Thalassoglobus sp. JC818: one gene and its partners. The protein of the gene in region 3 interacts with the protein of the main gene of each other region in a pairwise test. Links are inferred from orthologs where the notes say so. Each region holds a gene or a part of one and is shown on either strand. Other genes may lie near its edges. The genes, in order: secA, acpP and AB1L42_RS08505.

Region 1 (10,616 bases), on a different replicon or contig from region 3:
AACGAGCATTCGCAGATCGCCCGGGGAGTTGCCATCGACTGGTTTCAGTTCCATGCCCTCAGGCAGAGATTCAATCGCCAGCGTCATTTCTGAACTCGCCGGACGTGAGAATAACTTGCTTCGCGCGATGAGATGAATTTCCGATTCGCCGCCAGCCTCGACTTCGATCGTTTGCGGAACGGCGTGGACTTCAATTTGTTGCGACAGCCACCACATCCCTCCAGCCACGAAGCCCATGACGACAGCGAGGTTCATGAGCCACAGCCCCCAGCGGCGACGTGCCGGCGGCGGATCGTAGTCGACCGGAAGTCCGGTAATGGAGTTGTCGAGGTTTAAGGCACTTCGAAACTTGTGCCGGACTTCGCGAATTGTAGTCGGACGTTTCGCTGGATCTTTCTCAAGGCACGAGTGAACAAGTTGATCGAGTGCAGCTGGAACTTTTCGCTTGTCTCCAACTGCTTCGGTCAGACGAGGAGGATCGACCTGAACAATCGCATTCAGCAGATCGAAGAGTTGAGGATAGTCTCGATTTGAAAACGGGACATGACCTGTCATCAATTGATAAATCAGGACCCCGAAGGTGAACACGTCTGAAGTCTGTGCAGGTTCAGCGCCTCGGATTTGTTCCGGTGACATATATTCCGGCGTTCCACCGCCGTTCATCGTCACGTTCTTCACGGAGTCCGACGCGTCGATTTTTGAAGCGATTCCAAAATCAAGGATTTTGAATCGCGACACCGGTTCCCCTTGATCATCGCGGTCGCCGCAATCGACGAGCATGATGTTCTTGGGTTTCAGATCGCGGTGGACCAGATTGAGGGTGTGTGCTGTTTCGAGTGCTCGACCGACCTGGTCGACACACTTGGCGACCATCTCGTCGGGCAGGTGATAGCGGTGTTCGATCAGAAGTTCGTCGAGAGTCTTTCCGTCGAGGAACTCCATCACGATGTAGGGAATACCGCGATCGAATCCGTAGTCGTAAACGTCAACGATGAAGTCGCTCTTCAGCTGCCCCATCATCTTGGCTTCACGCACGAAATATTTTTGTGTGGCAGGGTCGAGCGCGAGTTTGATCGCGACAGCCTTTCCGGGAAACTGCTTGTCAGTTCCCTTAAAGACAGCTCCAAATCCGCCTTCGGCAATGTGTTCTCTGAGGGTGTATCGCTCTTTGATCACTCGACCGCGAAGCAACGTCACGTCAGACAGGGCTGCAAAATCGACTTCTGCCGATCGTGAGTTGTCGAGATCTTGGGTGAGATCCGGACGATGCGTCGAGTCACCTTTTGCGGGTGGTTCGGCGGTCCGATATTCGTTCGGATCGAAGTCATCCGGATTGAATGTTTGATTCACCATCGTGTGATCTTTATCACGTGACCCATTTTCGCACCGATGCGAAGAGTCGACTCGTCAATTCTGGAGCATCGTTTTATTGGCCTTCGCGGACAAATCCGATGAACTACAGCGAAACGAATCATCAAATGGTTCAAGCAAATGCACAAAATCGAGCAACTTGCTCCTGTTCGATGTTTCGCTCGGAACGTCATCCGCGGAGCCATTGGCGCATAACTCCTTTACAGTATAGCGCGATTTGGTGTCAGAATGTATCCGGTCTTCTTCTCAGTTTTTGAATCCGTCCATATGTTCACCAGTTTCAAGGGCAATTTCAGGTCAATTCACTGTATGAAGCCAATTGGGCTGCGCGTCGTGATGGTTCTGTAAAAGAGGAAAAATAGGCGAAGCCTGATCGTTCTCCGAAATGGACTGATGCTAGCAGTGCAAAACCGGATTTCCAGAACGAACCGGTCTAAAGAGATCGTTCGATTTGCCGCATCATTCCGATTCGATGAGTGGAACACTCTGATCGGAGTGGGTCGCATCGACGAATCAGATTAGGGCACAGGATACCGCCCACCTTTCAGCCAGGAGCTCAACCGTCATGGAATTTGCACAAGCCAAAAACCTATTTAAAGTGATGGCAGTCACTCTCTGCATGCCATCGCTGGTGCTTGCAGGAGGAGACCAATGCATCGATTGTGCTCCAATGAATCCGTACGCCTCTCCGTACTCACCTTCTGATCCGGTGGCCAGCGCGCCTCAGTCGCTCGACTTTTCGTCGCCATTTTCCGGTGGACTCGGTGCCAGCAGCGACGTTGCTGTGCTTCCTGGTTACATCGAGTCACCAATCCCAATGAATCACTTCCGATTCCGATTCGATGGGCTCTTCGACAACGAAACTCCTGACCGCGCTGAGTTCTTCTACGCTCAGTACCGAGGACTCAACGCCGACGCACCCGGCCCTCTCAGCTTCGGTGACATCGATGCTCAAGATTACTCGCTCTATCTTGAATTGGCTCCAAGCGACGTCTTCTCTGTCTTCTTCGAATTGCCATATCGTTCTGTTCAGCCACAGGGCGGAGTCGGCAACATTCAAGGTGGACCAATCGGCGACATCGATAACAGCGACTCATCCGGACTTGGCGACATCAACTTCGGTTTCAAATATGCTCTGATTCGTAACTGCGAATCAGTCTTCACCTTCCAGATGCGTGTCTACACTCCAACTGGAGACGCTGGCGAAGGACTCGGAACAGACCACGTGACACTCGAGCCAGGTCTGCTCTATCAGCGATCGCTGACTGATCGTCTGACTCTGTTCGCCGAAGTCAAAGACTGGATTCCAATTGATGGATCAAGCTTCCAGGGACGAGACTTCTCCGGCAACGTCCTTCGATATGGTGTCGGTACCGGTTACACCTGCTACGACTGCGATGGAATTACAATCACTCCACTTGTCGAATTCGTAGGATGGACCGTGTTCGATGGTCTCGTCTCCGAAGCACGAGGAAACGACATCGCTGTCAACAATGCTGATACCACCATCGTCAACGCCAAAGCTGGTATTCGGCTCAACATCGAACGCGGCAACGGATCAGCTCACTCGATCTACGCCGGTTTCGGTCAGGCACTGACGAATGAAGCCTGGTACGACAGCATCGTCCGCGTCGACTGGGGAATCATCTTCTAGAGCAAGTTGCTCTTTCCTGTGCACTCGCATGTGCTGTTTCATCAAGTCGAAGGCTGTGATTGCTCGTGCGAGAGAGTGCAAACCAAATCAGAAGATGCTCTAACAATGCCCGAAGTCTGACTTTCAGAGGATCAAATCGCTGAGACGAAATTCGGATGTTGCTCGTCGATCAGAATGTAGCGACCAATCTCGAGCCCGGGGAAATTCTCCGGGCTCTTTTCTTTTGATCCGGGAGAAATGTCAATCTGGGTACGAGGTGATGATGGACTCACCTGCTTCTTCGCAGCGATGCAAACTCTCACTAGGAAATAAAGACGCGCTGGTTCGTTCAAGGCATCGCGTCGCTGAGGGCAAGTGGTCCTAAACTGACGACTCCGTTTCACTGACCGGGTGAACTCCGGGATCAGCGACGTAGTAGGAGAAGTGGTAAATCGGAATCGCGAGGAACACGAGTCGACTCAGGCTGATGCTGATGAATGAGCATCCGATGGCAATCAAGCTGAACACCGGCGGGACGAGAAGCCGCTTCGTCATTCGGTTAACGGTTTCCTGAGGGATCTTGGGTTGAATGAGCTGTCGATTCTTGGAGGCGTAGAGCCAGATCCATAAAAGCGAGAGGCTGCACAACATATTTGCGAACCCATAAAATGCCATCGCCAGTTCGTCGTTTCGATACGCTGCCTGCAGCCCAGTCGGAAACGGAAGGAAGGACAGGCACAGCAAAAACACGCCGTTCAGCGCAATGAACATTCGCGTCGTGTGCGTGAGAAAGTGAAAGATCATGAACTGCTCGAGCCAGTATGTTCCGATCAGAACAAAGCTCACCACAAACCCGATCATGGGATCGATCGAGTTGTAGAGATAATCGGTCAGCTTGCTTTCGGGGACCTTGTGCGGAGAGGGGACCTGAATTCCCAAGACCAGAATCGTAATTGCGATCGCGATCACTCCGTCACTCAATGCCCCAAGGCGGTCGAGCTTAAAGTTCGCAGAATTCTTGGGCTGCTGAGTGGACATAGGTGGCCTGACTGCATGACGGATTCGGCACTGTGAAAGCCTGCTCTTCAGTTATGAGTTGAACGTGTTCCCACGCTGAGACTCACAGAGAAACTGAAGCGAGCAGTTTAAATCAGCGCGCCGACAAGTCCACTCTGCCCATGAGTCTCATCATCCGAGATTGATGAAGAGACTCTCTAGCATTCTCCAATTTGAATTGCACTGCCTCGCGCGAGCAAACTCAGCTTGAAATGAGTGAGACCGCGCAGGCGAGTGCACTGGAAAGATCAACTTGCTCTAGTTGGCCCCGCAGCACTTCTTGTATTTCTTGCCGCTGCCGCATGGGCACGGGTCGTTACGGCCGACTTTCTCATCGAAGTTACGGATCGTTTCAACAGCTTTGGTCTGTTGCCCCGGTTCCGTTTGGGCGCCTTCTTCAGCAGGGGCCTGCGAATACTCGGTGGCTGCCGACTGAGCTTGTGCATGATGAGCAGAAGCGTTCGCCCACAGCGAGTCGAGGAACTGAGCGGAACTCTCTGACTCGAGACGGAAGATCGCCGAAGTCACTTGCTCAGCGATTCGTTCCCACATTTGCTCAAACGCTTTCATTCCCTCGCGTTTGTATTCGACCTTCGGGTCCTTTTGAGCATATCCCACGAGGCCAATTCCGCTGCGGAGATGGTCCATGTAGTAGAGGTGCTCTTTCCAGGCGTGGTCGAGCATTTCGAGAATCAGAACACGTTCTGCTTGACCCAATTCCGGTCGGAAGCGTTGGTCGACTTTTTGCAGACAAAGGTTGCGTCCTTTGACCGGTTCCAACTCAACGACTTCGTTTTCAGCAATCCGGATCTCCATCCGTTCGCGAAGGTAGTCGAGCAACCGTGTGAGATCCCGAGCTTCCTCTTCTTCACCTTCTGGCCGCAGCGTGAAAACGTCGTCCAGCAGAACGTACAACTCTTCGCGCTCTTTGGCTGTCGGGAAGAAGTCCCGGCTGCGATCGATCAGGATTTCTGCGACCTGTTGACGTTCCTTTTCCTTGAGATCGTCTTCGCTGAGATTGGTCTCGAAGCGGCTGTTGGCCCATTGGATCAGTCCTTCGCGATCGCTGTTCTGCCCTGCGATGTAGCGGTTCATTCCCACCAGCACGGGGAACCGAATCTCTTTTTCCCGGTATCTGTCGAGAACGCGATCCTGCACCAGATCGACAACGGTTTGAGGATCTTCGTGTTTCGTGAATTCATCGGCAGGCATTTCGACACCAAAGTGATGCCGCAGCCATCCTGACAATTGTTTCGCTCCGAAGTCGTCTGCGAGGATCGTCTCCAGCGGGCTGAAGTCCCAACGCTCGATCGCTTCGGTCGCTCGTTGATTCAAGTAGCGGAAGACCTGATCTCGATTGAGTTCGTCGTCGGGCATTCCGTCTTTGGCGAGCTTGCGGAGTTCGCGATCGTTGGTGTTCAAGCCGAAGTGACGATTGACCCACGTCGCGAGTGTTCGCCAGTTCCAGTCGCGATGATCTCCATCTTCGGGAAGATTCTCCGCGAGTTGGTCCTCGATGAGCACTTCTGCCTGTCGGGCTCCTTCGTCTTTCATGAAGTCGACCATCTGGTCGAAATCCATGCCGCTCAAGTCTTCAGGATCGACAGCCAGACCCAGATTCTGTGTCGCGAATGCAGATGCGGTTTCCCAACGGTATTCTCGTGAGAGGAACTGCATCGCCCATTTTTCGATCTGCTTGTTGAGCATCTCGACGATGAGACCCCGGCAGTTCACGCCATCGAGAATGTCCTGGCGGTATCCGTAAACTTCCTTACGCTGGTGGTCCATGACTTCGTCATATTCCAGCAGACTTTTACGGGCTTCGAAGTGCCGTTCTTCGACACGCTTCTGAGCTTTCTGAATCTGATTCGAGACCATGGGGTGCTCGATGGCTTCGCCTTCTTCCATTCCGAGCCATGTCAGCATCCCTTTGACTTTGTCCCCAGCGAAAATTCGCATCAGGTCGTCTTCGAGAGACAGGAAGAAGCGGCTGGAACCGGGATCTCCCTGACGTCCTGCTCGACCGCGAAGCTGCAAGTCGATTCGTCGTGAGTCGTGCCGTTCAGTTCCGATCACGTGCAATCCGCCGACTTCAGCCACCTTTCGGCCGTCGACTTTCATGCCTTCTTCTTCAGCGATCTTGTCAGAGAGGGCATCCCATTCTTCTTTCGGGATATCCAGTCGCGAAGCGTATTTGTTCTTGAGAGTTTCCCAAGCCATGTGCTCTGGGTTTCCGCCGAGGATGATGTCTGTTCCTCGACCAGCCATATTCGTTGCGATGGTGACACCGCCGAGACGTCCCGCCTGAGCCACGATTTCAGCTTCGCGTTCGTGATTCTTCGCGTTCAGGACATCGTGTTTGACGCCGCGCTTGCCGAGCATCGAGCTTAGGCGTTCACTCTTCTCGATCGAAACCGTACCCACGAGAACCGGACGACCGGACTTGTGGATTTCGACCACTTCGTCAACGACAGCGTTCCATTTTTCTCGCTCGGTGCGATACACCTGATCGTTGTAGTTGATGCGTTGCATCGGTCGGTTCGTCGGAACAGCAACCACGTCCAGACCGTAGATCTTGTAGAATTCGTTCGCTTCCGTCATCGCTGTACCGGTCATTCCGCACAGCTTCGAGTACAGCTTGAAGTAGTTCTGAAGCGTAATCGTGGCGAGCGTCTGGCTGACTTCCTTAATTCGAACGCCTTCTTTCGCCTCGACAGCTTGATGCAGTCCATCACTCCACTGCCGACCGGGCATTTTTCGTCCGGTGTGTTCGTCGACGATGACAACTTCGCCATTTTCAACGACGTAGTTCACATCACGCTTGTAGAGGTAATGAGCTTTGAGCGAGTTGTCGATCAGATGCGGCCATTCCATATTGCCGGCGGAATAGAAGCTTTCGACGCCAGCAAGTTCTTCCGCTTTGCGAACACCCTCATCAGTGAGATGGCAGGTGTGTTCCTTTTCTTTGACTTCGAAGTGAACGTCGCGGGTCAACTGACGAGAGATACGATCCGCTTTCGGATACTTCGTGATATCGTCGTAAGCCGGTCCAGAGATAATGAGCGGAGTTCGTGCTTCGTCGATGAGAATATTGTCGATTTCGTCGACGACGGCGTAGTCGAGCGGGCCTTGCACCTGAAGCTCGCGCGTAGGCTTCATATTGTCACGGAGGTAGTCGAAGCCGAATTCGTTGTTCGTTCCGTAGCAGATGTCCGCTGCGTACTGCTTTTGGCGTTCGTTGGGCCGCATCTGAGACTGAATCGCTCCGAGATTCAGACCGAGAGCCATATGCAACGGCCCCATCCACTCCATATCGCGTTTCGCCAGATAATCGTTAACCGTCACGATGTGAACATGGCCAGAGAGTGCATTCAGAAAAGCGGGAAGTGAGGAGACGAGGGTTTTTCCTTCCCCCGTGGTCATCTCGGCGATTTTACCCTGATGGAGAATGTAACCCCCGACCATCTGCACGTCGTAATGACGCATCTGCATGTTCCGGCGACCGGACTCACGAACGGAGGCGAAAGCTTCCGGAAGGATGTCATCGAGAGTTTTGCCGTCGGCGAGTTTCGCACGTAGCTGGGACGCGGTCTCTTTGAGTTCGCTGTCCGACTTGGCTTTCATTTCTGGTTCGAGAGAGTTGATGCGATCCAGGACGGTTCCGGGAATGACGGTTGATGTTCCGTCTTTCTCGCGAGCAAACCCGATTCGGCGGATTTCACGCTCGTTCGAAGAACCAAAGAATCTGCGAATAATGCTCTCAACGAAGGCGGTAACTGTGTTAAAGAAATCGCCCAGACGATCAAAGAAGTCCATGTCTTCTTTCCGTGGTGTACATCTCAAGCAGAATGATCAGGCGTCCGCAGAACGAACATCTGCATTCTGGATTATTGTTTGCAATGAGGAGCAAGAGTCCTGAGGTGAATACTCCAGATGCGAAGTGCGAAAACCATTTGTTGTCGCTCCCTCGAACTGGCAGTCGCCGCAATTGTGGCCACGAAGTTCACCAAAACCATTGTTTTGAGATTGATGATTCGAAGCAAATGCAGATTTCTTACGCCGAATTTAGGCTTCTGTGGCCACCTCGCCACAACTTGCCGACAGATCACAGTTTATTTGGGCTGTCTAATGCGGTCAATACGCCCCTAAAGCCGGAATTTAGGGAAATCAAGCCGAGTTCGCCGGGATTCAGGCGAATGCTTTCCATTTCCTCGACGGTTCTTTGCAATTAGGGCGGCGATGCTGTGTCCAGAATGGACAGAAATCGAGATAATTGCTCACGGAGTGGGCTGAGTGATCGCTGTCATCCAGACTTTTTGATCTGGAGATGGAGGAAAGTCCGGACTCCGCAGGACATGGTGGTGGGTAACGCCCACCGTCCGTGAGGATAGGGAAAGTGCAACAGAGAGCAGACCGCCGATGGCTGTCGCCGAAACTTTCTTCGCTGAGGGAAACACTCCCTTCGCTGGAGGAGATTCACGACAGCACAGGTAAGGGTGAAACGGTGCGGTAAGAGCGCACCGCGGGATCGGTGACGATTCTGGCACGGTAAACCCCACCAGGAGCAAGACCAAGCAGGGCGAAGTTCAGCGAGGAAACTCGTTGAACCCGAGGTTGTCCGCCTCGGTTTACGTCCGGGTCGGTTGCGCCGAGGTGATGAGCAATCATCATCCCAGAGAAATGATCACTCACGACAGAATCCGGCTTACAGGCCCACTCCACTTTTTCTTTCACCAGTTGCCCAACGGCTTCGCCCGAGTTGCGAAAGCCGTCGAAATCACCTTTGAACGCGCGAAGAGCGAATCGTCTTTCTTCAGTCAACGAGCGAGATCCGTCCCTACTCATCTGTTGCGATGCTCTCCGGTTCACTCGTCACAGGCTGCGAAGGGTGACTTTTCCCTGCCACAATCGCGCCGAAGATTGCTGCCGGGAGATACAGGATGAGGTCGGCAATCGCGAACCAGACTGGGTGAGAGATCATCATTAGGTTGGTCACGCCCCCGAGTAGTGTGAGGGTTCCGATACAAATCGGTCCGGCGAGCCAGTTCTGTCCAACGATCATTTCGCAGATGTATCCACCCACGAACGCTCCCCCAGCATGGGCAACGAGCACGATCAGGAATGCGGTCATCGGGAGAGTTTCGACGTAGGCTGCGAATGCTTCTGCGTCGTTCAAATCAACTCCAGCAGGAGGGGGAAATAGATACGAAGAGAGGATGACCAGGGCCATGTTCCAGGCGAAGCCCACGATCAGTCCACCGAGAACCCCGACGATCTTTCTTCCCATGCGAACTCTCCTCGGAACAGCAAAACGGATTCTCGAACAGGGCGAGTGTAATTCATCGACGATGGTTAATCCCAGCTAAAGAGAGACTCTTTTCGCTTCAGGTCGTCCTCGCTGCACAATACAGTACGAGACAGCATTCAGCACGAGCCGCTCGCATCGCAACTCTCAAAGCACTTCGGCGAACTGGTTTTCATGAACTCATTCGAGCATTCACGACTTTCTCTGAGGCTGACCTTTCAGGCAATCTCGGATCGACTGAGCTTCACGGACGTTTCTTCGCTCTCCTGCTTTTGGATCTGAAATTAGAAATGGCAGAAGCATCATGACGCAGTATTTGGAACCGGTGCTGACGAAGACGAAGATCGTGGCGACTGTTGGCCCCGCCAGCCAGGATCGCGATCGACTCCACAAGTTGATTCTGTCAGGAGTCGACATCTTCCGCCTGAACTTTGCCCATGGACGCTACGACGTGATGGCTGACGTTGTGAAGTCGATTCGCGAGCTCTCGGCAGAACTCAAACGATCGATCGGGATACTTGGCGACCTCGCAGGCCCGAAACTCCGATTGGGAGAACTTCCGGATGAGGGGCTCGCTCTGCAGGCTGGTGAATTGTGTTATTTCGCACGCGAAATCCCATCCAGCGATCCCAACATCCTCACGACGACTTACCCCGGCATGATCGATGATCTGCAGGTCGGCAATCAAATTCTGATGGCCGACGGAATCGTTTCGGTTCGAGTGGTTGAGAAAGAGCCCGATCGGATTGTTTGCGAGGTCGAACAACCGGGGCGAATTTTCAGTCGACAGGGTGTCAATCTCCCGGGAAGTCAGCTTCAGCTGTCGAGTCTCACTCCGAAAGACCTCGATGATTTGCAGTGGGGGCTGGAAAATCGCCTCGACTTCATCAGCCTCAGCTTTGTTCGTCGAGCAGCTGACGTCGCTGGCTTGCGTGAACGAATCGAAAAATTCAGCCCCGATTTTCGACCATTGATCGTGGCGAAGATTGAGAAACCGGAAGCTGTCGATGACTTGGAAAACATCCTCAGCGAAACCGACGTCGTGATGGTGGCTCGCGGTGATCTCGGAGTGGAAGTCGATATCGTGCGCGTTCCAGCACTTCAAAAGCGGATCATCAAAGAGTGCAATCGACGACGTGTTCCCGTGATCACAGCCACACAAATGCTGGAAAGCATGCAGCAGAATGAATTGCCAACCCGAGCTGAGGCGACCGATGTCGCCAACGCCGTGCTGGATGGAACAGACGCCGT
Region 2 (9,241 bases), on a different replicon or contig from region 3:
AAGGCAGTCAACAATCCTGAAGGGGAGCCGGTGCAGTCAACGACCAGATCGGCAAATCGACTCTCCTCAACGTCATCCAGCAGCCGGGTGGAGATTCCCAGTTTTTGCAGACGTTTAAGCTTTTCGACGTGCTTTCCGACAACCAGCGGGGACTTTCCATGCGCCGCAATCACTTGAGCGCAGAGATTTCCGAGTCGACCGTCGCCCAGAACAACGATGCTCTGATAACCGCTCAAGTTCAGTTGAAATGGAATCTGGAAGGCCGCAGCAATCGGTTCCGTGAAGACTGCATTGTCGTTGTCGACCGAATCAGGAACGGCATGCAGATTCTCCTCAGGAACCCAGACCGTATCAGCAAATGCCCCGTCATGATTGAGAATTCCGATCACCGACCGATGGGGGCAATGAGTTGGAAGTCCAGCGTCGCAGGTCGGGCAGTTGCGGCACGCGCAATTGATTTCGCCAACAACTCGCTCGCCAGCGAATCGACCACTTTTCGCCACGCCGACGAATTCGTGCCCGAGAACTCCTTCGAACCCCATGTACCCACGAATCAGCTGCAGGTCAGTTTCGCAGACTCCCGCCTGAATCACTTCCACTTCAACACAGTCACTTCGCGTTTGTGCCGAGTAGTCTGCATCGAATTGGACTCGTTGGTCAGTGACCCGAACGGCTCTCATGAGAATCTTCCAAAGCTTGTGAATGAGACAGAAATGCAGGAGCGAGTTGTCGTCTGACCAGCCATGTCAGTGCCACAGGAAAGACGACTGAGCCAGCGATGACCCATATCGTGACGTCGTACTGAATCGCCAATGCTCCAATTGCCGAATAGCTCGCTGCGATTACAAGATTCGCCACAATCAAGGGCAAAAGGATGAGCGAAAACGGAATGCGCATCGCGCCGAATAAGAGAATGGTCGCTTCTGCAAGAATTGGCAGCGGACGAGTGACCGCAACCGACCAGATCGCCAGCCGTTCTTGAAACTGCTCAATAACGTTCCGATCTCTTTTGTCGGTCATTCGGTTCACAAACCGGGCTCCGACGAGCTTTGCAGCTTGAAAGCCGACAACATTCCCGAGCATCAGCCCCAGCCACGACGCCAGTGTCGCCCAGCCGAATCCGAGCACAGCCCCACCGTAGGTGCTCACCGCACTTGAAGGAATCGGAAGAAAGATATCAAGCGCAAGAAGTGCGACAATTAAGCCGAATCGTGCTGCAGGTGACCAGGATTGTTCGAACCACGAGCGGATTTCATTCTCGAACGACTCGCCCAGAAGCAGGAAGGGAATCGTGGATGCGAGCAGGCAGAGGCAGAGTATCACAAATTGTTTCCGCAAATGATGCACGCCGAACTCTTACCTCTTGCGGAGGATATAGACAATGTCTTCCGACGTTTCGTTGAGTTCCGTTGTCTCAGAAACGTCGTACGAAAAATCATGGACAGCAGCCACCTCGAGTTCCGGAACTCTCGAGAATAACTTTTGCATTTGAGCTTCAGTGTAAGTTCGATAGTTCATCTCATCGCGAATCTGACGATGCGAAGTTGGCGTGTAGATATCGAGCGTCATTCCGAGTTTTTCATTCCGCCCCTTCAGGTCGAGTTCCTTACACCACATGTGTGAATTGACCTGCAGATTGCCGCGTCGAGCGACCCAAGACTCTTGTTCCATACGATTGCCAGCTGTCGGAATCAAATGTACTCCGAGGACATAGAGCCCACCCTTCGTGAGGGCATTCGCCATACACTTGAAATGGTCAGTCGCTTTTCGTTCGGTCTCCAAATGACGAAAACTATTGATCATGTTGAACGCTGCATGGAACTTCTTTTTAACCGAGAAGTCACTCATATCTTCGACGACAGCGCTCGCGGGGAAACCGAACCTCACGAGACGATCGTTGCAATACTTGACCGCATGCGGGTTCAGATCGTTTCCGGCAACTTCATAACCGCGTTGGGCAAGTTTGATCATCAATCGACCGGTTCCGCAGGCCGGTTCGAAGAGGCGTTTAACGCTGCACTTGGCGTATCTATCAAAACAGTTTTCGAGAAAATCGCACTCTGCTTTCCAATCAAAGCCGAATAGCAAATCGTAGTACTTGGGATAGTCGTACAGACTCCCCTCAACAACATCGGTCATAGCTTTTGATTTCTCTGAGGAGAATGAGTCCAAGTCAGATTTCGGACTGCGAGTCGATTTCAGGTCGCGGAATCTTCGGTCGAACGACTTTGAGAGGATTCTTCAGACTCTCGAATGATTCGGCGAGCATCTTCCTCCCGCTGTCGCCAGCTTTCGCTCAATCGATCTTCATAGTCTGCGGGAAGAGCCGCCAATGTGGACTTGGCAAGAGAAATGTTCCCCTCAATTGCCGCCAGGTACGCTTTCCCGATCCGCGCTTTCGTGATGTATTCTTCGGTCTGGATGTCCCGCAGCAGGTTCAACTGACGTTCCGCGTCCTGCTTTCGATTCGGATCGTGCAAGTACTGCAACGCAAGTTGCTCGTGTGCCCGATTGACATAGCCAGCGTCGGTCGGATGGTATTGGATCACCGCCTTGAATGCATCTTCGCTGTCCACACGAAACATCGCGTCGATGAACTGCTCGCGCGCTGAGTCCAATTTGGGAATCGAAGAGTGAATCAGATTCGGATTGGCTTCCGGAATGGTTTGACGAGTAGCAAGACTGACACCAGCTGAAGCAATTGCCGAAACGACACAGAGCAGCGTCAACATAGCCACTGGTCGATTCGTCGGGAACGAATTTGATGATCGAGCAGAATCGGCGAACAAATTATCCACCGAGTCACCCGTCTCAAGCGCTTTTGCGATCTTGCGAACATCGTTGAGCACATCTTCTGCCGACGCATAACGATCATCCGGGCTCTTCTCCGTCATTCTGCTGATCACCTGGCAGATGACTTTCGGAAGATCCGGACGCACCTCCTCAAGCGGAGTTGGAGTCTCGTGTAGATGCTTCACAGCGACGCTGACGGCGTTCTCCCCTTCAAATGGAGGATGCCCGGCGAACATGTAGTAGCAGGTGATCCCGAACGAATAGATGTCACTACGCTGATCGAGCTTTCTCCCACTGACCTGTTCCGGACTCATGTACAGCGGAGTTCCCATCGTGACACCTTCCTGTGTCAGGTTGAGCCGCTCCCCTCCTTGAAGCTGCGCGAGTCCGAAGTCGGCCACCTTCGCCTCACCCTTACGGTTCAGCATGATGTTTTCGGGCTTGATATCGCGATGCACAATTCCCTTCTCAGCTGCGGAACGTAGAGCAGACGCCACTTGCCGCATGATCCTTAAGCCGAGCTTGGCTTCGAGTGGCCCTTTCTTCTGGATGAAACTCTTGAGAGTCGCCCCCTCGACGTACTCCTGAGCGATGAAATACTGGCCGAGATTTTCTCCGACCGTATACACCTGAACAATATTCGGATGATTCAGCCCAGCAGCCGCTTTCGCCTCTGCTTGAAACCTGGCGACATAAGTCTGGTCTTCAGTCAGATCAGGACGCAGTAACTTCAAAGCGACGTTTCTCTTCAGCGATTCCTGCTCGGCCAGCCATACCTCAGCCATGCCCCCTTTTCCGAGGCGACGTAGCAGGCGGAAGTCGTCGAGAATTGAGTCCGTCTGAGGGACCATTTCTCCCGAAGTACTAAAAGAAGACGGCATCGACGTGGTGTCATCGACGTTCGTTTGTTCATCGGGAAGATTGGAATCAGATTCCGCCATGGAAAATTATCCGTCAATTCTGTCTTGTTCGTGCGGTTATCATGGCAAAGAGAGCGGAATGTGGAAAGGTTGCGCGTCAGACAAGTCCAGATTTCACGGTGTGATCAGTGAAACGGACTGCTGTACAAAGGATTCCACTGTCGACATTGAAGCGAGTAGCCTCATACGATAACTTGCTGGCTTGCTCGCCATCGTCATCGATCGGGGGCACCAGAAATATTGAGAAAGAAAGCTAAAGGTTGCTGAGATGGTACTGAGACCCCGAACAAAGCTGAAGAAGGAACGGAAGCAAAAGCGATGCCCCAAGTGTGGAGTCGTGATCGGTAAGAAAGGCAAACGGGTTCGCTGTAAGACCTGTGCGAAGAAACTCTCGTAACTCTTGACTCACGCGGCAACGATTCGAATCGAACCGTTTGTGGAGTTCTCGTTCGATGCTGCGCATCGGCGTTTGCGTTGAGTTTCTCGCGGATTAGACCCGTCAGCACTTCGAACTGACGGAATCCCGTCGACCAGCTCCACATCTGCCTCTCACAATGTGAGTTTCGCCCCTCGATTTCGCCAGAATTTTCCCGAACCAGCAATCAACTATGCTCGAGCTTTATAATCAGATCCAGGAAGCCTGTTCTGTTATTCAAGCCAAGTGGGATCGTACTCCACACGCTGGAATCATTCTCGGCACGGGTTTGGGCAATCTGGCGAGCGATATTGAAACCGAAGCAGTCTTTGACTACGAGGAGATTCCACACTTCCTCAAGTCGACAGCGACCAGTCATCGCGGTCGGCTGGTTTGCGGAACTTTGAGCGGCCTCCCTGTGATTGCGATGGAGGGGCGTCATCACATGTACGAGGGCTATTCCCTCAAGCAAGTCACTCTTCCAGTTCGCGTTTTCAAGGCACTTGGAGCTCAACTCCTGATTGCCTCGAACGCAGTCGGTGGCATGAATCCTTATCTCCAAACCGGAGATATTGTCGTTGTCGACGACCACATCAACCTGATGGGCGACAATCCTCTGATCGGCATCAACGATGACCGGCTCGGGCCACGTTTCCCAGACATGAGCGCTCCCTACGACCAAAAGTTGGGAGATCACGCACTCGAAATCGCTCGAGCAGAGAATTTCCGGGCCCAGAAAGGTGTCTTCGTCGCCATCGCAGGTCCCAATCTCGAAACACGAGCAGAGTACAGGTTCCTGCGAATGATCGGGGCCGACATCGTCGGAATGTCAACGGTTCCAGAAGTCCTCGTGGCTGTCCATGCTGGGCTGCGAACGGTCGCCCTCTCTGTTGTGACTGACATGTGCCTGCCGGATGCCTTGAAACCTGCGGACGTGCAGGAAATCATCGCGATTGCTAACGAAGCAGAACCCCATTTGAGGTCAATTGTTCGCGGGCTGTTGAAGCACGAAGCAGAATCAGTGGCGTAGCCAATCACAACTCGGCACCTGGAGGCGAGTCGCCGCATGCGAATCGAATTTCTTGGAACTGGGGGATTTCACCCAAACGAACGCCGCCACACCACTTGCTTAATGGTCCCCGAAATCGGACTGATCCTCGATTGCGGGACTGCTGGCTTCCGCATCGCCGAGCACATCGAAACCAAAACACTCGACCTGCTTTTGTCTCACGCTCACCTCGATCACATTTGCGGGCTCACCTACCTCGTCACTCTTCCGATCATTCACAACGTCGAAAAAATGCGGCTCTTCGGAGCGCAGCACGTCTTAGATGCTGTCCGAGACTCCCTCTTCTCCGAAGCCATTTTTCCTGTCGGCCCCCCGTTCGAGTTTCACACGATCACTCCGGGCGACTCAATCGAGCTGGCTAACGGAACACAAATCGAGTCATTTCCACTCACAACTCATCCGGGTGGATCAATCGCGTATCGCTTTGAACTGGACGGTCAGCAAATCGCTTACGTCACCGACACAACCGTCGACGGAACTTACACCGATTTCATTCGCGGCGTCGATCTCTTGATACATGAATGCTACTTCCCGGACAGTAGTTCGGACTGGGCAGAGACGACCGGGCACACACACTCTTCGACACTCGCCGAACTCGCTCAGTCAGCGAACGTTGGGAGACTGGTGATCACCCACGTTGATCCCCTGAATCTTGACGACGATCCGATTGGACTCGATGAGTTCAAGAAGATTTACTCAAACGTCACGATCGCGGACGATGGCCTGACCATCGATTTGTCAAAATGAGAGCTCGCGCCAACCCCTTCCGGTCAGAGCGAATCGACAACCTCAGCTACCAGTTCGAAACGGGTTCGCTTGAACAGCTGATAGCTGTTATCGAAGAGAGGAACTTTCGCGGAGCCATTGTCGGCCCGAAAGGAACTGGCAAGACGACCTTGTTCAAAGATCTGTTCAACGAGCTTCAAAAACGTCGGTTCTCAGTCGCATTGCTGAGATTTCAAGACGATGGTAGTCGAGCTAATTTGATGAGGTTCCGGGAAGCCACTCAGAGCCTCCACTCAAAACACATTCTTCTTCTCGACAGTGCCGGACTGCTGACTTGGTGGGACTGGAGACACGTCAAAGCAGAGAGTCAAAAGCTTCGAGGTTTAATCATAACGTGTCATCGACCTGGACGGATGCCGACGCTCCACACGTGTCGTAGCACACCTCAACAACTCATCGGATTCGCTGAGTCATTGGCGGGAGAAGAAGCCTGTTCGGAAAAGAAACTCGAACAGCTGTTTCAGCGAAACCGAGGCAACTTCCGCGAATGTTTCCGCGAGTTATACGATCAGTTTTCAGACGATCTCATCCTCGGTGCCACGAAGAACGAAACACCATGCTGACATCACAACGCATTTGATTGCGGTGGTTCAAGTCAACTCGTCAGTCAACGTGAAATCCTCAGAGCAGAAAAGGCTTCCAAGCTGCAGTTCTCGAGATGATCAAACTTTGCCCAAGATCAGACAGGCGTTGTGTCCGCCGAATCCGAAGCTGTTGGTCATGACGCGATCGATCCGCATTCGTCGAGCTTCGTTCGGCACATAGTCCAAATCACAAGCTTCGTCAGGATGATCAAGGTTGATTGTCGGTGGAGCAATCTGATCACGAATTGCGAGAGACGAGATCACAAACTCAACCCCTCCGGATGCTCCCAACAGGTGTCCCAGTTGACTCTTTGTGCTGGAGACCGGCATCGATCGTGAGTGATTTCCGTAAACACTCTTGATGGCCATTGTCTCAGCTTTGTCACCGAGAGGTGTACTTGTCCCGTGAGCATTCACGTAGCTGATTGAATCAGCGCTGATCTCAGCGTCCTTCAATGCTCCCTGCATTGCTCTTGCTGCTCCACGCCCTTCCGGATCTGGAGCAGTCATATGACTTCCGTCCGCGGACATGCCGTAACCGAGAACTTCGGCGACGATATTTGCACCACGTGAACGGGCATGTTCGTATTCTTCAAGAACACAAATCCCAGCCCCTTCCGCCATCACAAAACCGTCGCGGTCGACATCGAACGGTCGGCTGGCTGCTTCAGGTGCGTCGTTACGTGTCGACAGAGCCTGCATTCGAGCAAAACCAGACAGCCCCATCGGGGTGACGGCCGCTTCGCTTCCGCCGGTCACCATGACTTTTGCCTGACCGTGCTGAATCAGACGGTAGGCGTCGCCAATTGCGTTTGTCGCTGAGGCACACGCTGTGGCCACAGCACTGTTTGGCCCTTTGAGCTTCCATCGAACCGAGATGTTTCCGCTGGCGGCGTTCACCATCAGCTTTGGAATCATCAACGGTGAGACGCGGGTCGGACCACGGTCGAACAGAATTGAGTGCTGTTGCTCAATTTCGTTCAGACCGCCAATTCCAGACCCGACGAGAACTCCGTGCAGGTACGGGTCACCACTTGCGAAGTCGATCCCGGAATCGGTGATCGCCTTTTGCGCAGCTGCCATGGCAAACTGCACAAAACGATCGAGGCGTCGAACGTCCTTCTCAAGAAGGTCCATGTGTTCGGTGAGTTCGAAGTTCTGCACTTCTCCCCCGAACTGAACCTTGAAGTTGGAACAGTCGAAACGACGAATTTTACTGACGCCACTTTTGGCAGCGCAGATGCTGTCCCAAAACTCGCTGACTTCACAGCCAAGAGAGGTGACGACGCCTAAGCCGGTAACAACGACTCGCTTCAGCATGGCTCAAGCATTCTCCCGTTGCTTGATGTAATCGATGGCATCGCCAACAGTTTTCATCGTTTCGTAATCTTCATCAGGAATCGAAACTCCGAACTCTTCTTCGAACTTCATTCCCAGCTCGACCAGATCCAAAGAATCGGCCTGAAGATCATCAATAAAGTTACTCTCTCGAGAGATTTCATCCTTGGATACGCTCAATTGCTCGCTCACAATTGAGATGATCTTATCTTCCACTTCTGACTCCTTAATGGATTACTCAACACCGTCCTGGGGCCCATCATCTCTTGCGGGCCTTCCGACCGATTCATGATCTGTGAACAAAACATAAAAACGGCGGTTGACGGAAGATATAGCGGCTTTTGAATGATGTGTAAACGGCAATGGGACCGGAGATATTGTGATAACCGGAATGTCTTGATCGCGTCGGAAGTTCCACGCTCGCATTGGCTTCATTCAAATGCAATTTGGCACGGAATTCCGATTCCACTTCGTCACATCAGTTGCAGAATCCTCCACTATCTCCTTGTAGCGATTCTCGCACAAAATCGGAAACGGAAACAACAGGAATCCTGACAAGTTTGCTGCCTGCGATCCTCACCGAGTGACTTCCGAATCCCTCAGTTTCGCGTGCCATCTGAATGGTCGATGGCCAAAGCGAATTGAATCCCTGACGCCAGTCCACCCGCTACGAATCATTCACGGCAGTGCATCGTGTTTTGCGATGAATTCGCTTCAGCAAACCGGTCAAAACTCGTCCCGGTCCAATTTCATAGAACTCATCAACTCCGGAATCGAGCATGCCTCGAACAGAGTCTTCCCAGCGGACTGGATTGATCACCTGTCGGACGAGAACCTCTTTGATCTCATCTGGATCAGAATGTGACTGAGCATCAACGTTTGAGATCACGGGACGTTCAGGGCTCGCGATGGGTACCTCGCTCAACGCCTTCATGAGGCGGTCGTCAGCCGGTTTCATGATTTCCGTGTGAAACGCACCCGCCACTGCCAGCGGGACGACTTTCGCTCCCGCTTTCTCAGCGAGTTCAACTGCGAGTTCAATTGCAGCGTTTTCACCGGAGAGGACCAGATTCCCCGGGCAAAGGTAGTTCGCGATCTCGACGATCCCGGCTGATTGAGCTTCGTCTCGAATCTTCTCCACGTCAGCGAGATCCAGCATCAGCACACTAGCCATCCCCGAGGGAGTTGCATCGGCGGCGTCCTGCATCGCTTGTCCGCGTTGCTGAACCACTCGCAGCCCATCCTCGAAACTCATCGCTCCTGAGAAGACGAGAGCGGTATATTCTCCCAGACTCAGTCCGGCAGCGACTTCACAGGAGAGGATGATATCGGGTGA
Region 3 (9,460 bases):
TGTCAGCAGCGGTCGCAATGTTGTTGGCATCCAAGAAACAGCTCAAAGACGGAATCCCACCTCTCACCATGATCGTCGCACCTGGCCCGGTCGAAGAGGAAGTGGCACGTGATATCGCTCGTGTCTGGAACAAGATCGGCTTGCAGGTAAACCTCGTTTACGCCCATGAACCTAAACCAGCTTCCTGGGATATCCTCTATCGCCGAACACAGATTCCTGAACCACTCGTTCAAATGTGGCCATTCCTGTCACTTCAGCCGCGAGCGAAATTGAGCGATTTGGATCACTACCCTGACTGGCTGAAGCAGGAACTTGTTCAGCTCGACCGCACAAGCGATCAAAGCCGAGCCATCACAGCACTCCAAACGCTCCACCGACATTTGTGGTACGACACATCCGTCTTTCCGCTTTGGGAGTTGGATCGTTTCGTCGTGATCCGGAAAAACGTGCAGGGATTCCCGCAACGCCCCCTTCACTGCTACGACCGCATTGACCGCTGGACAATCGATGCGTGGTACGAAACCGAGTTGCCATGAAACAATTAATGACTGCGATGAATCCTCGAATGCTCGCTGTCTTTTGCAGCGGACTGCTTGTTCTCTCGCTGTTCGGCAACGTTCAGCGTGTTTCCGCTCAAGATGCAGACCAACCAACAACCCAACAAGCCGAGTCCTCGGATAAAGAAGAAGCAGCTCAAGCTTCGGATGATTCGAAGGAAGCCACTCCCGTGGTCCCTCCTCAGCCTGAGCCCTGGATTCTGCGTCCCTACCAGATCCGCGTGATTCTGTCGGTTGGGCCACACGCAAATTTGAGATTCGCCAATCAGCCGACATTCGCTGATCGAGTCGAACGTCTGATCTCGTCAGAAGTCCACAAAATGTGGGAGGTCGACGTCACCCTCGCCGATGAGTCCACCTGGATCACTGAGGAACAGCTCGAGTCACTCAAAGAATTCAAAACACAAAAGTCATCAACGGAAAACCCAACAGAGGAATCTACCGAAGCAGAAACAGCATCCACTGAAGAACAATTCGACAAGACGATTCTCTGCACGATTTCTTCGATGACCGGTCGATACGATATTGCGACACGAGAATGGGATGCGAACTCTCAGTCACTCGGAAGCTTTCACTCGTCATCGATTCTTGATCAGCGAGACCTTCAAGCGGAAGCAGCACGCCTCGTCCTGGAGAGCTTTCGGCCTCTTGCAGAACTTGAAACCATCGAGGACGAGAAAATCGAGTTCCTGATTCGGGCAGGTGAACTATTTGCTCGCAATCCCGACATGATGCAGTTTCAACCGGGCGATTACCTGGTCCCGTATTTCCGCTATCTGGATCGTCAACGCGTGGTCCAACGGATTCAGCCGATCCCGTGGACGTATCTAAAAGTCGAGTCCATCACGCGCAGCCGAATGCAGGTCTCCATGACGTCCGCGTTTGGATCACCGATCGCTGGCTCACGACGGCGCGTCGAAGTGATGGCGATGCGGATTCGTCCTCACCTGCCCGCGACGGAAGTTCTCATCTACCCCCGAGGCGACCGGCTGAATCCTCTGGTCGGATATCGCTGTGAAGTGATGAATCGCCTTCCCAGCGAAGAAGACAAAGTCGAGGACCGCCTGAAACTGCAGACAGATCGGCGTGGAATCGTGACCATCCCGGCAGATCACGAAACCCCGGTTCAGTACCTGTTCGTGTATAGCGGAGAAGCACTCTTGGCCCGTGTTCCACTGATCCCGGGTTATGAACCGTTTCTGGAAATCGAAGTCCCGGACGACACCCATCGCCTGAACGTGGAAGGCGAAGTCACTCTCCTGCAAAGCGAACTCATCGATGTCGTTGCCACGCGAGAAGTCCTCATGGCCCGGACTCGTGGAGCCGCGAAAAAACAAGACTGGGAAAACGTCAGCAAGTTCCTCGTCCAACTCCAGGAACTCCCGACTCTCGAAAACTTCCGCAACCGAATCGAAGGTCTTGAAGTTCGAGGCGTCTACGAAGCCCGGGCTGCACGCGATCGCGTCGCAGAAAGTCGAGTGAAAAGACTCTGCCGAGGGATTCGTGAGTCCGCCGAGAAACATCTCGACCCATTCCGAATCGCCGAGTTCCGTCGTCAGATGGACGAAGAACGACGCAACAGCGGGTAATGCTTCTTCCGAACTGCATTGAACGAACACGCAAGTCGAAAGCTGAGCACAGCGAGCGACTTACGCTACTGCAGGACTCAGGTTCAATTTACCCATGATCATGGCCGTGATGATCGTGATCGTGCCGATGGTGGTCGTGATCATGGTCATGACCGTGGTGATCATGATCGTGAGTGGTGTGATCTTTGGCTGGCAAATGCGAGTGTTTTGGTGAAACTTGCTCTGGGCTTGATCCAATGCTTTGTGCATCGAAGGCTGTGATTGCCGACCGATAGACTTCGCGAATCGGGATCGAGTGCTCTTTGGCGATTCGGGCGCAGTCTTCGAACTCCGGAGAGAAGCTCGGAACTCCGGTTCGGTGCCAGGCAACCTTTCCAAGGATCGGGCCAAGATCGGTGAGCACGGTATGAGCCTGACGCGCGAGAGTTGATCGCAAGATTCGCTGTTGTCGAATTCCGAGTGTCCCGGTTTCGGCGAAGAGGATCTCTTCCATCTTCTCCTGATGAAGTGGGTCTGCCAGCACACAAAGCATCGTAGCTGGGCGCCCTTTCTTCATTTGAATCGGGATTGAATAGACGTCTTTCGCACCTGCTTCGAGAAGTCGCTGCATCGTATGGGCGATCACTTCGCCGCTAATGTCATCGAGATTCGTTTCCAGCAAACAGACTTCATCTGTCCCTGCTGGAACCGATACCGTTCCGACAAATAGTCGCAGCAGATTCGCGCGAGACTCGAAATTCATCGTCCCAGCCCCATAACCGATCGACTGAATTGTCATCGACGGCAATGGGCCAAATTGATCAACGAGTGTTTTGACAATCGCAGCCCCTGTGGGAGTCGTCAGCTCAGCTTCGATCGGCACGTCGATCAACGGAATGCCCTTGAGAAGCTCAGCCGTTCCGGGAGTGGGAACATCACACAGCCCGTGATCGATGTTGACCTGACCTCGTCCGGGCGGGATCGGGCTGCAATGAATCTGATCACACCCAAGGAGATCGAAACCGACAGCTGCGCCGACGATGTCGACAATCGAATCGATGGCCCCCACTTCATGGAAGTGAATGCTCTCGACGTCAGTACCGTGAACTTGTGCCTCTGCCTTTGCAACTTGCAGAAAAATCGACTGCGCGAGGCTTCGTTGTTTGTCGGAAAGACCGTCTGCCTGATTCAAAATTTGCACGATGTCGCTGTAGTGACGATGAGCATGCTGTTCAGGATGTTCAACACGAATGTGCCGGGCTCGAAAACAGCCCTTCATGACTTCGCTCACTACGAGATTCACACCCGGAAGACGCAGCGACTGAATTGCCGATTGCAGTTTCTCCTGATCGATCCCTGCGTCAATCAACGCAGCCAGCGTCATATCTCCGCTGATTCCGGTTCCACACTGCAGGTAGGCAACTTTCATGAGTGCACTCTGATAGCTTCTTGAACAGTTAGGGCGTGACCACGAACTCAACAGTGCCCAAAGATGATGCCGGGCTTACCTGACTTCGTCTATTGAGATGAAATCCGCCATTCTCGCGAACGAATTTGTCAGTCGCCAGAACTAACGATTAGTCAATCGCGGTAGCATCGTTTGAATCTCCATAGAGGAGTTCGTTAGACATCCTCTGGATTTCGCCGTCACGATTCAAACACGCGAGAACTGTGCTTCCGGTCGCCAGCAATTCTTCTCCCCGTAGAACTTCGTATTCGTGCTCGAGCTTGGCTCCCGACATTCGAGACACCCGCACGCGAAGCGTGAGAAGATCGTCGTACTTCGCTGGCTTTTTGTACTTGCATTGAACATCAACAATGACAAGAAACAAACCACGTTCTTCCATCAGACGGTAGTTGCCGCCGTTGGCTCGAAAGTACTCAGTGCGAGCCATCTCGTAGTACTGGATGTAGTTCATGTGATGCAGCACGCCCATAGCGTCTGTTTCACAGTAGCGAACCCGGTTCTCCACCTCGAACCAATCAGACATCCTTGAATCCCTCCGAGCGTGTTGCTCGTCCTTGTCTGCACCGCGAGTTCGTGACGAAGTGTTACTTACATTCGAACAAACATGTCCTAACTCCTCGGGTTGAGACCCCCAAGGCAACTCTCACAAAGAATCACCCCTTGAAAGGACCTTGCTGTTTCGCCAACGCGATGATTTCTTCTGTCGAGGAAGGTGTTTCGCGGCTGGAACTCGCTGCCGGTGCACTCTTCTCCTCAGCAGCTGGCTGTTCGACGGGAGCCTCTTCAACCGGGGCTGATTCACTCGCTGCTGCTGCGGCTTCTGCCTCAGCTTTGGCAGCGCCCTGCTGTCGAGCCATTTCGAGTGGGGAGAGTTTCGCACCTGAAGCGGATGCTGCTGGCTTTTCTTTGGCTTCAGGTTTTGCGGCCCCTGCTGCTCCTTGTTGTCGTGCCATCTCCAGCGGCGAGAGCTTTTTGCCTTCTCCGGAAGCTGGTTTGGCTCCAGCAGCTCCCTGCTTTCTCGCCATTTCGAGCGGGCTCTGACCAGAGGCAGGCTTTTTCGGAGCTGATTCCGCCTTTGGTTTGGCCTCGGCGGGCTCTTTCTTCGCCTTCGGTTGAGGCGCGTCCACGACTTTCAGGAAGCTGGGATCAATATCGTACCAGCTGATATCAACCGGTCCGTCGAATTGAACCAAGGCCCGGCAGTTCATATTCACGGTTTTCACTCGCCCAGTCAGGCCGACAAATCGACGTAACTCGGCAACTCCCTCATTGACTACAACGTACTTGTCAGTTAGTTGCCGTTTGAGAGCTTCCGCTTGATCAATCATCATCTGAGACGGTTCTTAGCAAAATGAAAGACGCCAAAAAGGCGAGTGAACAGGACAGGCAGATTCTCGATAACATGAGGCTTGAATTCAAGTTCAGGCTGCCTCATTCCACGGAACTGGAATCGGAAGCGTCGACTTCCTGACTGACAGCCACTTCGGCCGGGGCATCGCGATCCACGATTTGAAGATCCTGAAAAGGAGTCAATCGTTCCGCTCCCTCGACAACAACAGTTGTTCCGGCCGCCAGTGCTCCATCCAGAACCTCAATCTGGTCGCCAAACTGCTCGCCTTCACGGATCATCACGAGTTTCGCAATAGCCGCTCCAGAACCTTCTCCGGGAGTCGCAACAACAACGCGTGAACCGGTTTCTGACCGAATGACGGCATTTTTAGGTACGAGAACCGCACTTCGCTCCGGTCCCTGAAATGTCACGCGAGCGTACATTCCCTCGATCAGCACCGGTTGAGAGCGGCCATGATGTTCGACCAACATGTTGGGAATGACGACTTTCACGGGAAAAGTCCGCGATCCGGATTCCCATTCGCTGCGAGGGATGATGGAAGAAACCGTTCCGACCCAGTTTTTCTTCACCGGAGTCTGAACTTCGACATTGACCTCTGTTCCGAGTTGCACATTACGAATTTGTTGCTGATCGACTTGCGCGATCACAAAAACCTCTTCGAGGATTTCGGCGATTTTGACGACCGGATCGCCTTTCGAGAGCCACTGGCCATCCTCTGTATGCTCCTCGACAACTACGCCATCGAAAGGGGCTGTCGTCGTCCGCTTGCCTTTTTCGGCTCGAAGATACTCCACCTGTTTCACTTGAGCTTCGTAGCTGGCCTTGAGCTGACTCTGCTTCTCGTCGCGTTCACCTTCCGCAATCAGCCGGTAAGCAGCTTCAGCAGCAGCATATAGCTCCGCAGTTCGACGAGCTTTCTCGGCAGCGTTGTCGAAGTCGTCTTCGTTCGCTGCTCCGTTGCGATAGAGTTGTTGCAAGCGCTCGTATTTCTTGACTGCTGTGTCCCACTCGATTTTCGCAGCATTCATCATCGACTCGACTCGTCGAAGTTCTGCAGCGCGTGGACCTTTGGATTCTTCCCACTCCTGCCTTCTGATTTCAGAGACCTTCTCCGCTTCCTCGATTCCGAGGTCGGTCGTCATCATGTTCAGAATGGACAGTTCCTGCCCTTCCTGAACGATGTCTCCCTCGCGAACCAAGAGACGATCGACCTTCCCATCTGCTCCGGAGGCGACTTCACTGGTCCGTTTCGCAACGACCGTTCCGACGGCAATCGTCTGAGGCACTACGGAAGTCTCGACCACTTCGTCGATGTAGACTCTTGCAGCAGGGCGTGCGCCAGCCTGCTGCCCAGCTCCGGCACTGGGGCCCTGACCACAGCCCGAGAGCGTGACTGCCGTGAAGATCAGCCCGAGACACACAGCAAAATACCGGGCCACTGGCGGAGAAAGATTCCAACAGCCTTCACGAAATGCTCTGATCTCGAAACACAATCTTCTCTGATCCAATTCAGGATTGCTCATGGTCGTCTACTGGTTTCTGAGGTGACTTGGTTGAAGTCTTTGCCGATTGCTCCGAGGGAGCTGCATGGCCCTGTTCCGTTTTGACTCTCACCGGGGAAATGCTGCGTCGGAGGGATGTTCGCATTTGATCCAACGGGGCGTCGGTGCCAGTGAAAGCTGTGAATTGTGCTGCTGCCTGCCGAACGAACATCTCGATGCCACTGACTGTGTGGCAAAGTCGCGTTTTGGCATTCTTGAGCAACAACGTGTTCTCAGGGTTATAGATCGTATCAAAAACGACAACACCTTCGCGAAGCCAATGCTCATGGTATGGCGACTCGTTCATATTCGGGAACATTCCGACCGGAGTGCAATTCACGACGACATCAACACCCACTGAACCGCGATTCTCCCAAGTCACCGACTGACAGCTCAGATCATCAGCCAGCTTGGCAGCTCGTGCTTTCGATCGATTCGTAATTGTCACCACCGCCCCCTGACGGACCGCCCCGAGGCCAATTGCACGAGCCACGCCGCCTGCACCGAGAATCAGAACTCGCTGTCCGTTCAGGCTGTTCTCGCCTTTCATTTCGAGCCCGAGATGAATCGACTCGAGGGCAGCATCATAGTCGGTGTTGCGGGCGAACCACTCACCTTTTGACTGGCGAATGAGAGTATTCGCAGCCCCGATCTCTTCCGCAGCTTCCTCAACTTCCGTCGCAAATTCGAGAGCAGCATGCTTGTGAGGAATTGTGACGCTGTAGCCTTCGATCCCGAAGAATTCGTATTCCTTGACGAGCTCGTCGAAGTCTTCGGCAGAGACACGCAGGGGCACGTAGACCGAGTTCAACCCCTTCTTAATGAAAGCCAGATTGTGAAGCAACGGGCTCCAGCTGTGCGCAATCGGGTCTCCCAAAACGGCATAAACTTTGGTCTCTTTGTCGATTGAATCGTAGCGGTAGAGCTTCTTCATCTCATCGAAAGAGAGTTGCCCCGGCGCCATTACGCGTTCCTTGTTGAACGTCGCATAGGTGAATGGAGCCCCGTATTTTCCGCAGAGAACACGGCTGATGAGCCCCTGTTCTCCCATACAAAAGCCGACCGTCGGAACCTTGGCCGACTCAACGAGCTTCATCATGCGAACATTGTCGGCCGGGCTGTCTGCCATCGTCACGATTTTGACGATGTCCGCATCGCACTCGCAAAGCTGCTTATGAATCTCTTCCAGATTCTCCGGAGTCTTCTCGAAATCGTGAAAGCTGACAATCCGCTTCGTTTTTCCGTAGCGAGGAACTTTTTTCGCGATGTCAACTTCGAGGTCAACGTATTCGACGCCTGCGACAATTCCCTCTCGCAGAATCTGCAACCGTTTGTCTTCGCTGCCGTCAAATCGACCGCCATCCTGCGGACGACGACAGGTCAAGATGACCTCAGTGGGACGATCTTTGATGAGGCGATCGAGGCGAAGGTTGCGGGGAATCCAGTCAACACGCAATTCAACCAACTCTGCACCGCGTTCCGCGAGCGCTCGGTGTTCCGCGATCATCATTTTATGTCGCGTACGTCCCAGGCTGACACAGATCATTCCCCATCCTCTCTCTCATCTGATCGTCAAAAGGATCACTTCGACAAATCACTCGAAAGTAAATCCATCAACGTTTTCACAATATCTCAAATCGAATCGGCCCCAACGCCATCTCCAGTCCTGCCGACTCTTTCAGCTTTCAGCCTCTCTGATCACAACTTACAGCGGCCCCGAACCTCTTGCCCTCGAACACAAGTCAACAGTCGGTGATGCTATTTCCATCGCCACATCAGCCGAAATCGATATGCAAGTCGCTATTCTCCAGAGTTTCCACAGGCCACTTCGGTTCACAAGATCGCAAATTCTCGATTCCCTGGAAACGTGAACAGCAAAGTCTAAGCAACAGTTGATGTATAAGAAAGCTGACGGATTGCGTATCCAAGAGGATTTGAGTGTTCTGAGAACATGATCGGGCACAATCGGACGAGCGATCCCATCAGCAACCTTCGATGCCAAACTCGAGAGAGATTGAACTGTGCAGAATCGTTGCTAAACTGAGCGGTTCGGTAAGATTTCCTCGCGTTTTCCACCCTGCTTGAAGAAGAGACTCGAACATTGACCGCGACGATCCAAAATTATGACTTTCTCGGAACGCTTCGCGATTCGTCCCCTCTGTCGCGAGAACATTTGAATCAAATGCTCTCGGCCGCAGTCGGATCGGGAGCAGCTGATTTCCGGAAGGCGATCGAACAAGTTACTGAAGAAGCACAAAACAATCCAGCTCTTCGCGTCCGCGCCGGAATTGGGCAATTTCTTCTTGGCAGCCCCAAAGAATCTGAACAAATTCTCGCGGGAACAGACGAGGGCATTGGTCGGTACTTCCTGGCCCAGGCACTGCTCTCTCAGGCGCGATACGAAGAAGCATCCAGCGAATTCGAACAAGCAGCGAAACTCGGATATCACCCTGTCGAATCGACTCTGCGTCGAGCCGGTGCACTTCGCCGCATGGGCAAGATGGAAGCAGCGGAAGAGATGATCCGCAGCACAGGTGCAGAAGGTGCTCGACTCGCAGAATACTCCTACCAGATGGGATGTATTCTCGCAGATCGTGGAGACACTTTCGGCGCGATCGAGTATTTCGAACGTGCGGTCGACATGGACCACCACCACCAGCGTGCACTTTTCGCACTCGCTGTCCAAAACAGCCGACACGGCGACGACGAAGAAGCGATTCAGCTTTACGAACGCTGCCTGTCGCGTCCTCCGTACCTCCGCAGTGCCCTGCTCAACCTGGGGCTGCTTTACGAAGACAAAGAAAACTACGCAGCTGCTCAATACTGCTTTGAGCGAGTTCTGAAATACGATCCCGGTAATGAACGTGCTGTCTTGTACCTCAAAGACATTGAGGCAACGAGCAACATGTACTACGACGAAGAATCGCTCAAGGAACAGCAAAAGCTGGAGCAACTCCTCGGTCGCCCGGTCACCG

What was found.
Region 1: the proteins of AB1L42_RS08505 (region 3) and secA interact in binary tests that used the Escherichia coli proteins (3 or more experiments, as listed by UniProt). The link is inferred for Thalassoglobus sp. JC818 from one-to-one orthologs.
Region 2: the proteins of AB1L42_RS08505 (region 3) and acpP interact in binary tests that used the Escherichia coli proteins (3 or more experiments, as listed by UniProt). The link is inferred for Thalassoglobus sp. JC818 from one-to-one orthologs.

The regions. Positions count from the first base shown.
Region 1 is NZ_JBFEFI010000006.1:90,009-100,624, reverse strand. The notes cover bases 4,119-8,228. They hold secA (preprotein translocase subunit SecA), read right to left. Parts: upstream 7,877-8,228; coding sequence 4,319-7,876; downstream 4,119-4,318. In the rest of the region: AB1L42_RS16490 (serine/threonine-protein kinase), read right to left, coding at 1-1,353; AB1L42_RS16485 (transporter), read left to right, coding at 1,937-3,025; AB1L42_RS16480 (TMEM175 family protein), read right to left, coding at 3,386-4,042; AB1L42_RS16465 (hypothetical protein), read right to left, coding at 8,898-9,347; pyk (pyruvate kinase), read left to right, coding at 9,670-10,616. UniProt on the Escherichia coli protein: Required for protein export, interacts with the SecYEG preprotein conducting channel.
Region 2 is NZ_JBFEFI010000007.1:287,526-296,766, reverse strand. Bases 6,507-9,241 are described here. They hold acpP (acyl carrier protein), read right to left. Parts: upstream 8,122-9,241; coding sequence 7,891-8,121; downstream 6,507-7,890. Other genes in these bases: fabD (ACP S-malonyltransferase), read right to left, coding at 8,573-9,241; fabF (beta-ketoacyl-ACP synthase II), read right to left, coding at 6,646-7,887; AB1L42_RS19110 (AAA family ATPase), read left to right, coding at 6,507-6,546. Also shown: AB1L42_RS19140 (alcohol dehydrogenase catalytic domain-containing protein), read right to left, coding at 1-680; AB1L42_RS19135 (VTT domain-containing protein), read right to left, coding at 658-1,323; AB1L42_RS19130 (class I SAM-dependent methyltransferase), read right to left, coding at 1,357-2,139; AB1L42_RS19125 (serine/threonine-protein kinase), read right to left, coding at 2,199-3,734; AB1L42_RS19120 (purine-nucleoside phosphorylase), read left to right, coding at 4,322-5,158; AB1L42_RS19115 (MBL fold metallo-hydrolase), read left to right, coding at 5,195-5,944; more of AB1L42_RS19110, read left to right, coding at 5,941-6,506. UniProt on the Escherichia coli protein: Carrier of the growing fatty acid chain in fatty acid biosynthesis.
Region 3 is NZ_JBFEFI010000003.1:147,068-156,527, reverse strand. The notes cover bases 2,410-5,363. They hold AB1L42_RS08505 (thioesterase family protein), read right to left. Parts: upstream 4,117-5,363; coding sequence 3,703-4,116; downstream 2,410-3,702. Other genes in these bases: AB1L42_RS08495 (efflux RND transporter periplasmic adaptor subunit), read right to left, coding at 5,025-5,363; AB1L42_RS08500 (hypothetical protein), read right to left, coding at 4,247-4,924; larC (nickel pincer cofactor biosynthesis protein LarC), read right to left, coding at 2,410-3,554. Outside these bases: AB1L42_RS08520 (ABC transporter substrate-binding protein), read left to right, coding at 1-536; AB1L42_RS08515 (hypothetical protein), read left to right, coding at 533-2,146; more of larC, read right to left, coding at 2,235-2,409; more of AB1L42_RS08495, read right to left, coding at 5,364-6,467; aroE (shikimate dehydrogenase), read right to left, coding at 6,454-8,031; AB1L42_RS08485 (DNA-directed RNA polymerase subunit alpha C-terminal domain-containing protein), read left to right, coding at 8,587-9,460.